2 regions of the Micromonospora sp. NPDC049497 genome follow, and region 2 is predicted to be linked to the other one. Evidence: riboswitches for the same ligand, from Rfam matches in the RefSeq annotation. Region 2 holds a riboswitch; the other holds the start of a gene.
What was found. Region 2 has a riboswitch for cyclic di-AMP ahead of ACIBR0_RS23065 (coiled-coil domain-containing protein). Riboswitches for the same ligand answer to the same signal wherever they lie in the genome.
Positions count from the first base shown of each region.

Region 1: another riboswitch for cyclic di-AMP. It lies ahead of ACIBR0_RS04000 (coiled-coil domain-containing protein); the one in region 2 lies ahead of ACIBR0_RS23065 (coiled-coil domain-containing protein).

Region 1 is NZ_JBITMC010000002.1:160,917-165,890, reverse strand. Features, by position in the region: gene ACIBR0_RS04010 (HelD family protein) at 1-1,515, shown strand, start outside; gene ACIBR0_RS04005 (cation diffusion facilitator family transporter) at 1,606-2,526, shown strand; cyclic di-AMP (ydaO/yuaA leader) riboswitch at 2,677-2,808, shown strand; gene ACIBR0_RS04000 (coiled-coil domain-containing protein) at 2,813-3,874, shown strand; gene ACIBR0_RS03995 (SRPBCC family protein) at 3,951-4,409, opposite strand; gene ACIBR0_RS03990 (1-phosphofructokinase family hexose kinase) at 4,593-4,974, shown strand, end outside.
Region 2 is NZ_JBITMC010000019.1:18,071-23,044, forward strand. Features, by position in the region: gene ACIBR0_RS23055 (helix-turn-helix transcriptional regulator) at 1-270, opposite strand, end outside; gene ACIBR0_RS23060 (carbonic anhydrase) at 467-1,156, shown strand; gene ACIBR0_RS23065 (coiled-coil domain-containing protein) at 1,219-2,232, opposite strand; cyclic di-AMP (ydaO/yuaA leader) riboswitch at 2,237-2,367, opposite strand; gene ACIBR0_RS23070 (YibE/F family protein) at 2,534-3,883, opposite strand; gene ACIBR0_RS23075 (hypothetical protein) at 3,906-4,106, opposite strand; gene ACIBR0_RS23080 (hypothetical protein) at 4,258-4,812, shown strand; gene ACIBR0_RS23085 (DUF305 domain-containing protein) at 4,890-4,974, shown strand, end outside.

The DNA.
Region 1 (4,974 bases), on a different contig from region 2:
TCCGGCGGCCCCGGCACCGGCAAGACCGCGGTGGCCCTGCACCGGGCCGCGTACCTGCTCTACTCCGAGCGGAGCCGGTACGCCGGCGGCGGCATCCTGGTGGTCGGCCCGTCGACGGTCTTCGTGGAGTACATCGCCTCGGTGCTGCCGTCGCTGGGCGAGGACACCGCCACCCTGCACTCGCTGGGCACGCTGTTCCCGGGGATGCGGGCCACCCGCACCGACCCGCCGGAGGTGGCGGCGGTGAAGGGCTCGCTGCGGATGCGCCGGGTGCTGGAGCGGGCGGCCCGGGACGCGGTGCCGGACGGGCCGGTCGAGTTGCGGCTGCTGTACCGGGGTGAGCTGCTCCGGCTGGACCGGCGGGAGCTGGACGGGATCCGGGAGCGGGTGCTGCACCGGGGTGCCCGCCGCAACGAGGTGCGCCGGGCCGGCTTCGACGGCGTGTTCGCCGCGTTGTGGGCGCAGGCCCGCCGGCTGGGCATCGGCCGGCTGCCCGAGCAGCGCGCGTTCGAGGACGAGATCGCCGAGCGGTCCGAGTTCCGGGAGTTCCTGAAGGCGTGGTGGCCGCGCCTGCACCCCCGGCACGTGCTCGGCTGGCTGGCCCACCCGGACCGGCTGCGCCGGTACGCCGGTGGGATCCTCTCCGGTCGGGAGATCCGGTTGCTGGGCGACGCGTACCGGTCGCTGGGCGCCGAGGGGCTGACGATCGCCGACGTGGCGCTGCTGGACGAGCTGGACGAGCTGCTCGGCAAGCCGATGAAGCCGGCCCGCGCGAAGCGGGACCCGTACCGGCTCGCCGGCGGGGTGCGTGAGCTGAGCACGTTCGCCGACCGGCAGCGGGTCGCCCGGGAGGCGGCCCGGCAGCGGCCGGAGGACTACCGCGAGTACGCGCACGTCGTGGTCGACGAGTCGCAGGACGTCTCGCCGATGCAGTGGCGCATGATCGGCCGGCGGGGGCGGCTGGCGTCGTGGACGGTGGTCGGGGACCCGGCGCAGACCGCCTGGACCGGCGACCCGCAGGAGCTGACCCGGGCGCGGGACCAGGCGCTGGGCCGGCGTCGTCGGCACCAGTTCACCCTCACCACCAACTACCGGAACTCCGCGGAGATCTTCGCGGTGGCGGCGGCCGAGATCCGCCGGCTCTACCCCGACCTTCCGCTGCCGGTCGCGGTGCGGTCGACCGGCGTGGACCCGGTGCAGCTGGTGGTGCCGGCGTCGGAGCTGGAGACCACCGTCGTCGAGGCGGCCACCGCCCTGCTCGCGGAGGTGGAGGGGACCGTCGGCGTGGTCACGCCGGTGCCGCGCCGCGACGAGGTCGCGGGCTGGCTGGGCGGCCTGGGGGGACCACGACTCCAGGTGGTGACCAGCCTGGAGGCCAAGGGCATGGAGTACGACGGGGTCGCGCTGGTCGCGCCGGGCGAGATCCGGGCCGATCCGGGCTCGGGTGTACGGACCCTCTACGTCGCCCTGTCCCGGGCCACCCAGCGGCTGACCACGGTCGAGCCGACCGGCTGATCCGGGACGTCGACAGACCGACTTCAGTTGCACACATTGCGATGTGAGCATAGATTTGACGTGGGTCCGGACTGCGACGGAGGTTTCGGCGTGGGCGCAGGGCACGACCACCACCATGGTTCGATCGCGAACGCCGCATACCGCCACCGAGGGCGACTCTGGGCCGCTTTCGCGCTGCTCGGCGCGCTGATGGCGGTCGAGGCCGTGACGGCCCTCCGCACCGGCTCGCTGGCGCTGCTCAGCGACGCCGGGCACATGTTCACCGACGTGCTCGGCATCGGCATGGCCCTGGCCGCGATCACCGCCACCCGGCGGAGCACCTCCGACCCGCAGCGCACCTTCGGCCTGTACCGGCTGGAGGTGCTGGCCGCCCTGGCCAACGCCGTGCTGCTCTCCGGCGTGGCGGTCTACGTGGTGGTCGAGGCGGTACGCCGGTTCGGCGACCCCCCGGAGGTGTCCGCCGGCCCGATGCTGGTGGTGGCCGTGCTCGGCCTGCTCGCGAACCTCGTCGCCTTCGGCCTGCTGCGCCCCGGCGCCAAGGAGAACATCAACCTTCAGGGGGCGTACCTGGAGGTCCTCGGCGACCTGCTCGGCTCACTCGGGGTGATCGGGGCGGCCCTGCTGATCTCCGTCACCGACTGGTGGTGGGCCGACCCGCTGGTCGCGGTCGCGATCGGTGTGTTCATCCTGCCCCGCACGTGGCGACTGGGCCGGGCCGCGCTGCGAATCCTGGTCCAGGCCGCCCCGGAGCACCTCCAGGTCACCGCCGTGCACGACCGGCTGGCCGCCGTGCCCGGCGTCGCCGAGGTGCACGACCTCCACGTCTGGACCCTCACGTCGGGCATGGACGTGGCCTCGGCGCACCTCACCACGACCCCCGACGCCGAGGTCGGCGCCGTGCTGACGGCGGCCCGGACGGCGTTGCGGGAGGACTTCCGGATCGACCACGCCACGTTGCAGATCGAGCCCGGGGCGACTCCCGGGGCCTGCGGGACAGTCGAGTGGTGTTGAGCATCTCCTTAATTCAGAGTGTGTAAAGTGCGCTTATGCCGGTTTTGTCGGTAAGGACGTGCGCACCATGCGTCACCACCGCTGCAAGCGTCCCACCAGCACCGGTAGGCTCTGATCCGGCCTCCGCCAGGCGGCACCCACCGGTGCCGGCGGTGGCCGCCGCCTAATCGCCTGCCACGGCGAACCGGGGAACCGCGTTCCTGGGGTGCATCCGCGTCAGCGGTAGGGATCTTCCGTCCCGAACCCGTCAGCTAACCCGGTCGGCGGCTGACGGAAGGACACCTGCATGCCAACACCCGTACGACGACGCGCCGCCCGGACAGCGGCCCTGATCGCCGCGACGCTCGCCGTCGCCCTGGGCGGCACACCGGTCCCCGCCGGCGCCGCCCCCGCCCCGACCGCCGCCCTCGCCGCCCCCGGGGACGATGTGGAGGGCGGCACCCCCGCCCTGCGGGCCCAGCTCGAAGCGGCCAGCAAGGGCTACCTCGACGCCAAGCGGGCCCTGGACACCTCACTCCGGCGGCAGCAGCAGCTCGCCGCCGAGGTGAAGAAGAACGAGACCGAGCTGGCCGAGCGCAGCCAGCAGGTCGGGGACCTCGCCGGTCTCGCGTACCGCACCGGTCGGCTCAGCGCCGCTTCCGCCCTGCTCAACAGCAGCTCCCCGGACGGCTTCATGGACCGCGCCGCCGCGCTGGACCAGGTCGCCGCCAACGAGGACCGGGCGCTGCGCCAGCTCCAGGAGGCCCGCGACAAGGCCGCCCAGGCCAAGCTGGCCGTGGAGGTCGAGATCCGGGAGCAGACCAAGCAGCAGACGGTGATGGCCAAGCGCAAGCAGCAGGCGGAGAAGGCCCTCACCGTGGCGAACGAGCGGGCGTCCAGCCCGCCGACCAGCAGCGGCAGCCGCACCGCCAGCGCGACGGCGAAGCCGGCACCGCGCAACCCCGACGGCTCCTGGCCGACCGAGTCGTGCAGCGTGAACGACCCGACCCCGGCGGACGGCTGCATCACGCCGCGCACCCTGCACGCGCTCAACCAGGCCAAGGCGGCCGGCTTCACCCGGTACGTCTCCTGTTACCGGCCCGGCGGCTCGGGTGAGCACCCGAAGGGTCGCGCCTGCGACTTCGCCGCCCAGCAGGACGGTTTCGGTGGCGACGCCAGCGGTGGGGACCGGACGTACGGCAACAACCTCGCCGCGTTCTACGTCAACAACGCGGACCGGCTCGCCGTGCTCTACGTGATCTGGTACCGGCAGATCTGGCTGCCCAGCAGCGGGTGGAAGTCGTACAGCGGGGCCAACGGCGACCCCTCCAGCGACCACACCAACCACGTGCACCTGTCGGTCTACTGACCGGCGCCGACGGCCCCCGGTGGACGCCTCGCGGCAGCCCACCGGGGGCCGTCGCGTACGCCCACCGGACGGTCGCTCAGGTCGACGGCGGGCGCTGGTCGAGGGCGGCGCCCAGCCGGCTGGCCAGGGCCAGGTGAGCGGCGCGCGCCTGCGCGAAGGCGTAGCCGAACAACGGCGCCGGAGCGGTGAGGACGATCTCCACCTCGATCCGCAGGACGCCGTCCGGCTCGGCCCGCAGCCGCGTGTGGTTGCGCACCGTCGTCGCGGGTCGCTGCCGGGCCACCGTGACCACCTCGTCCGGGTCGGCGACCAGGACGTCGGCCCGGTAGGTGAGCGGGAGGCGCAGGGGCCCGACGGTGAGCCGGTCGGTGATCGCGTAGCTGGCCCGGGCGCCGGGCCGGGTCCGGATCCGACGGACCCGGACGATCAACGGATGCAGGTCGGCCTGCCGCTGCGGGTCGGCCAGCAGCGCGACGGCCTCGGCCGGCGTGCAGCGGGCCTGGACGGTGTAGGTGAAGGACTCACGCCTCGGCACGCCGTCTCCCCACCGTCGCCTCGTCGCCCGATCCTCGCCTACGACCGCTGTGCTGGCAACGCCCCGCCCGACACCCGCCGGACGACCGATGTTCGCCGGCCGTGGTGACTACGGTCAGGTCGGGGGGAATCACGGATGGCATCCAGAGCTGCGGAGGGCGGGACCGATGAGCGGGTACGAGCGATGAGCGGGCACGTGATGGTCTTCGCGCCGACACCCCGGCTGACGGTGACCGTCGACCAGCCCAGCGACGCCCCGGAGCTGCACCTGCATCCCGGCGGGCAGGGCGTGTGGCAGGCGCGGATGATCATGTCCCTGGGCGTGGACGTCGTGCTCTGCACCGCCCTCGGCGGCGAGATCGGCCAGGTGCTGGAGCCCCTCCTGGTCGGCGAGGGCGCCGACCTCAAGGTGGTGGTCCGCGAGACGGGCAGCGGCGGGTACGTGCACGACCGGCGCGACGGCACCCGGCGGGAGGTCGTGGACGTGCCGGGCCAGCCGCTGAGCCGGCACGAGCTGGACGAGCTCTACAACCTCGCGCTCGGCGAGGGCCTGCGCGCGCCGGTCA
Region 2 (4,974 bases):
CACCTGCCGGTCGGCCTCCGCCGGATGCCGGAAGTGCCCGGTCGGGTTCAACGTGTACTCGTTGCGCCGGCCCACGCGGGTGCGGTGCAGGTAGCCGCCGGCCTCCAGGTCGGCGACGATCGCCTGGGCGGCGCGCTCGGTGACACCCACCTCGTCGGCGACGTCCCGCAGCCGGGCGGTGGGGTTGCGGGCGATGGCGAGCAGCACGTGCGCGTGGTTGGTGAGGAAGGTCCAGTTCCGGGTGCTCCCGTGCTCCCCTGTCGTCGCCATGTCGTCATCGTATGACCTGGCGTTCGGGTTTTGGTCCCGCCCCCGGGCCGGGAAAGTGACCACCGTTGTCAAACACATGAAGTGCAGATCACGTATACCTTGACGTGCCTTGTCGTGCGTGTGACGGTGGAGGCGGCCCGCGTCCACCGTCGGCCGGGGTCCGACCAGGTCCGTCTCGTGAGCACGAGGTGAGCGAATGAGTCGCGTCGAACCGCCCGGCGTCCCACCGGGCCCGAGAACCCCACGGCAGGCACTCGCGGAACTCCAGGCCGGCAACCGGCGCTTCGTCACCGGCGCGCCCCGCCATCCCAACCAGGACGCCGGTCACCGCGCGGCGGTCGCCGACGGGCAACACCCGTTCGCGGTGGTCGTCGGCTGCTCCGACTCGCGGCTCGCCGCCGAGATCATCTTCGACCGCGGCCTCGGTGACCTCTTCGTCGTACGCACCGCCGGGCACACCCTCGGATCCGAGGTGCTGGGGAGCGTCGAGTACGCGGTGACCGTCCTGCGTACGCCGCTGGTGGTGGTGCTCGGGCACGACTCCTGTGGTGCGGTGCAGGCAGCGTGCGAGGCCGCCAGGACCGGCACGTCACCCGCCGGGCACCTGGGTGCGATGGTGGACGCCGTCGTGCCGAGCGTGCGCCGGGCGGAGGCCCAGGGCGTGTGGGACGTCGACGGGATCGTCGACATCCACATCGCGCAGACCGTCGAGGCGATGCTGGCCAGCTCCGACGCGCTCGCCGCCGAGGTCGACGCCGGCCGCTGCGCGGTGGTCGGCATGTCGTACCGGCTCACCGCCGGTGAGGTCCGCACGGTGGCCGAGATGTCCGCGGGCGGCCCGCCGGTCGCGTCGGTCGACGTGCCGGCCGCCGTGACCGCCGCCTGACCGCTACGACGAAGGGCCGCCCCCGGTCGGGGCGGCCCTTCGACACGCTGTCCGGGTCGCCGTCAGAGCAGCGACACGTGGACGTGGTCGGTGTGGTTCGAGGGACCGCTGTACGACTTCCACCCGGTCGCCGGGAACCAGATCTGTCGGTTCCAGATGACGTAGTAGATGCCGAGCCGGTCGGCGTTCCGGACCAGGAAGGCGGTCAGGTTGTTGCCGTACATCCGGGTGTCGTTGTTGTACCAGGACCGGAAGCCGCTGTTCTGGAGCGACCAGTCGCAGGCGCGGCCCTTGGGATGCTCGTACGGCCCACCGGACCGGTAGCAGCCGACGAACCGGGTGAATTTGGCCCGCCTGACCTCCTTGTACATGTGCAGCGTCCGGGGCGTGACGCAGCCGGAGGTCGTGGGGTCGGGCTGGCTGCACGACTCGGGCCGCCAGTCGCCGTCCGCCGTCCGGCCCGGTGCGACCCGGGCGACCGGTGACGTGGCGTTCACCAGTCCGCCGGTGAGGCCGGTGCCACCGACCAGGTCGAGGGCCTTCTCGGCCGCGGCCCGATCCCGGTTGATGTTGTTCCTCAGGCGCTGCTGGTCCCGGACCTCGGTGTCGACCGCCAGCTTCGCCTGTTGCACGCGGGCCTTGGCCGCGTTGACCTCGGCGAGCTGCTTGGCGTTGACCATGTTCAGCTCGTCCAGGGCGCCCGCGCGCTGCACGAAGGAGTCCGGGGTCCGGGCCTCCAGCAGCATCGACACGGCGCCGATCCGTCCGCTCCGGTACGACTGGGCCGCGATCTCGTTGACCTGCGGCGCGAGCGCGTTCAGCTCGCGCTGGAGCCGGCTGACCTCCAGCTCCAGCTCCTGTTGGCGCTTCTGCGACTTCTTCAGGGCCGCCTCGGCCTTCACGAAGTCGCGGTTCTTGGCCTCGATGACGTCGTTGAGCAACGTCGGCTGGCTGTCGTGGCCCGAGGGCTTCGGGGGTGCCGGTGCGGCGGACGCCGGGAGGGGCCCGACGAACACGGCCAGCGCGGCGAGCACGGCCACCACAGGTGTCAACCAGCGGCGTAGGGGTGCCGTCACAGTGTTCCCTTCCGTCGACCGCCGACCGGGTTAGCTGACGGGTTCGGGGCGGAAGTGGCCCCTACCGCATTCGCGGATTCACCCCAGGTACCTGGGTCCCCGGTTCGCCTCGCGGCGATTGGGCGGCGGCACCGCAGGCGCCGCTGCGCGCCTTCGGCGGTGACCGGCAGCGAGGTTACCCGACAGTCGTCCTGGGGATCTACGTCTGGTAGCCGACCAAACGAGCTATTTCGAAGCCAAAGTCGATGACCAGTGACGCGACTATCAGGCGGGTGGGGCCGCGTGATCACGCTACGCAGTTTCACCATGCGGTGTCCGTGCTCCTGTCTCGGTCGGGCCACCTGCCGGGGGTGGCGGGGGAGGTGTCCGTCGCGCGGGGGGCGCTCAGCGCCTCCAGCGCCTCCGCCCGTACCGCCGCCCGGGGGAGCGGCGGGTCGGGCGGTGTGTCGCCGGCGGTGGCCGTACCGCCCCGCCGGCCGGCCGTGGTGACCACGGCCGCCAGCGCGGTGGTGAGCGGCACCGCGGCGATCAGACCCAGGGTGGCGACCGCGCTGCGGACGATCTCCTGGGCCAGGAACTCACTGGTGAGGATCTGGGTCACCGCCCGCGAGTCGGCGGTGAGCAGGAGCAGCACGGGCAGGGAGGCGCCCGCGTACGCCAGCACGATCGTGTTCACCGTGGAGGCGATGTGCGCGCGGCCGACCCGGGTCGCCGCCCGGTAGAGCTGCAACCGGGTCAGCCCGGGGTTGGCGTGCGCCAGTTCGGTGACCGTGGCGGCCTGGGTGACCGTGACGTCGTCGAGCACGCCGAGCGAGCCGATGATGATGCCGGCCAGCAGCAGCCCGTGCAGGTCGACGTCGGCCTGGTACATCGACAGCGTGGTGGCGTCCTCGCTGCCGTACCCGGTCAGATGGGTGGCGGCGGTGGCGAGCGTGCCGAGCACGCCGGTCAGCACCAGGCTGCCGAGCGTCCCGAGCACCGCCACGGACGTCTGCGCGGTCACCCCGTGGGTCAGGTACAGCACCACGAACATGATCAACGCGGCGCCGACGACCGCGACGAGCAGCGGCGACTGCCCGGCGCTGATCCCGGGCAGCACGAAGGTGAGCAGGATGGCGAAGCTCGCCGCGAGGCCGGCGAGCGCGGCCAGCCCGCGCCACCGCCCGAACGCGACGATCGCGGCGGCGAAGAGGGCCACGAGCCAGACCAGCGGTGCGCCCCGCTGGTGCTCCGCGATGTTGTAGCTGCTGACCGTCGGGTCGGCCGGATCGAGCAGCTCCACCAGGATGATCTCGTCGCCCGCCGCCACCGTCGGTGCGCCCGGCCCGACGGGGATCGGCGTCTCCACCTGCTGCCCGGCGTCCGGCCCCTCGTCGACGCGTACGGTCACGCGGCCGCACGGCCCGTCCGTGGCGCCCGGTGGCCCCTCCGGGGTGTCGGGTCGCGGCGGGCAGGCTTCGCTCACGACTCTCGTCACGGTGCCGTGGTAGCGGGGCGGCTCCGTGCCCTGGTCGGTCTCGGGGGCGTTGCGGGGCCAGAGCACCAGGGCGGCGACCATGGTCGCGACGAAGAGGGGGACCACCGTCGCGACGAGGATCCGCCGCACCCCGGGCGGGGTGGACGGAGCGGGACGGGTGTGGTCGGCGCCCATGTGCGTGTCTCCCAACGAATCCTCAGGCGGGTACGTGCCAGCGGGCCGGTCGGTTCAGGGTTCCGACCACGGCGGTCACCGCGAACCGGGGAGATGACCCTCCCGTGTCGGTTCGGCCACGTACCGCGACGGTCCGGTCCGGGTGGCCCCGACCACGGGCGGTCGGCGAGGTCGCCGACCGGCTGCGGGCGCGGGTCGGGTGGTGCGGGAGCCGGAGAGCCATCGGCCGAATCGTAGCCACCGCCACCCTCCGACGCCGCTCGCGAGGCCCGGTGTCGGGTAAGGAAGGGCCCCCCGTTAACGCCTGCGGTAGAGGAAGGGCCCCCTGTTAACGCCGCAGCCCCGCTGGGCGGTCGGCACGCTAGCGTAGTCGTGTGCGGACGACGGCAGACGTGGCGGCCGGGCGGTGGACCCGGCTGCTCCTGGTCGTCGCCACCCTGTTCGGCCTGGCCGTCATGCACACGCTCGGCCACGGGACGCACGCCGCCGGGCACGAGCCTGTCGCCCCCGCGCACGACGGCGCGTCGGCGCACGAGGGCGCGCCGCCCCCCAGCGGAACGGTCGGCGACCACGACGCCGCGGGGGACGTCCGGCTCGTCGCCGCGGGGAATCCCCGGCTCGTCGCCGCGGGAAATCTCCGGCTAGTCGCCGCGGTCGTTCCCGGTGACGCGGGTTGCCCCACAGGCTGCCCGCACGGGCCGTTGCTCGCCGCCGGTGGCACGGGTGGAGGGTTCCCCGACTGGGGTGTCTGTCTGGCGGTGCTCGGCGCCTTCGGCATGTCGCTCCTGCTGGCGGTCCTCTTCGCGACCGTGACGGGAGCGGGCGAGCCGGGCCGGCGGAGCGGTGACCGTCCTCCGGGTGCTTCGAGGGCACCCCCGCCGCGCCCCGTCGGTCTTCGCCTCGCCACGGTCTCGGTGCTGCGCAGATAGGCGCGATGCGCGGTGCAGGACGCTGCTCCGCGCTCCCGTCGTGTCGCGTACGTCCCGAGAAACCGAAAGGCTCAACCGTGAACACTCGTACCATCGCGCGCCGTGCCGCCCTGGCCGGCGTCACCGTCACCGCCGCCGTCGTCCTGACCGCCTGCGGCGGGG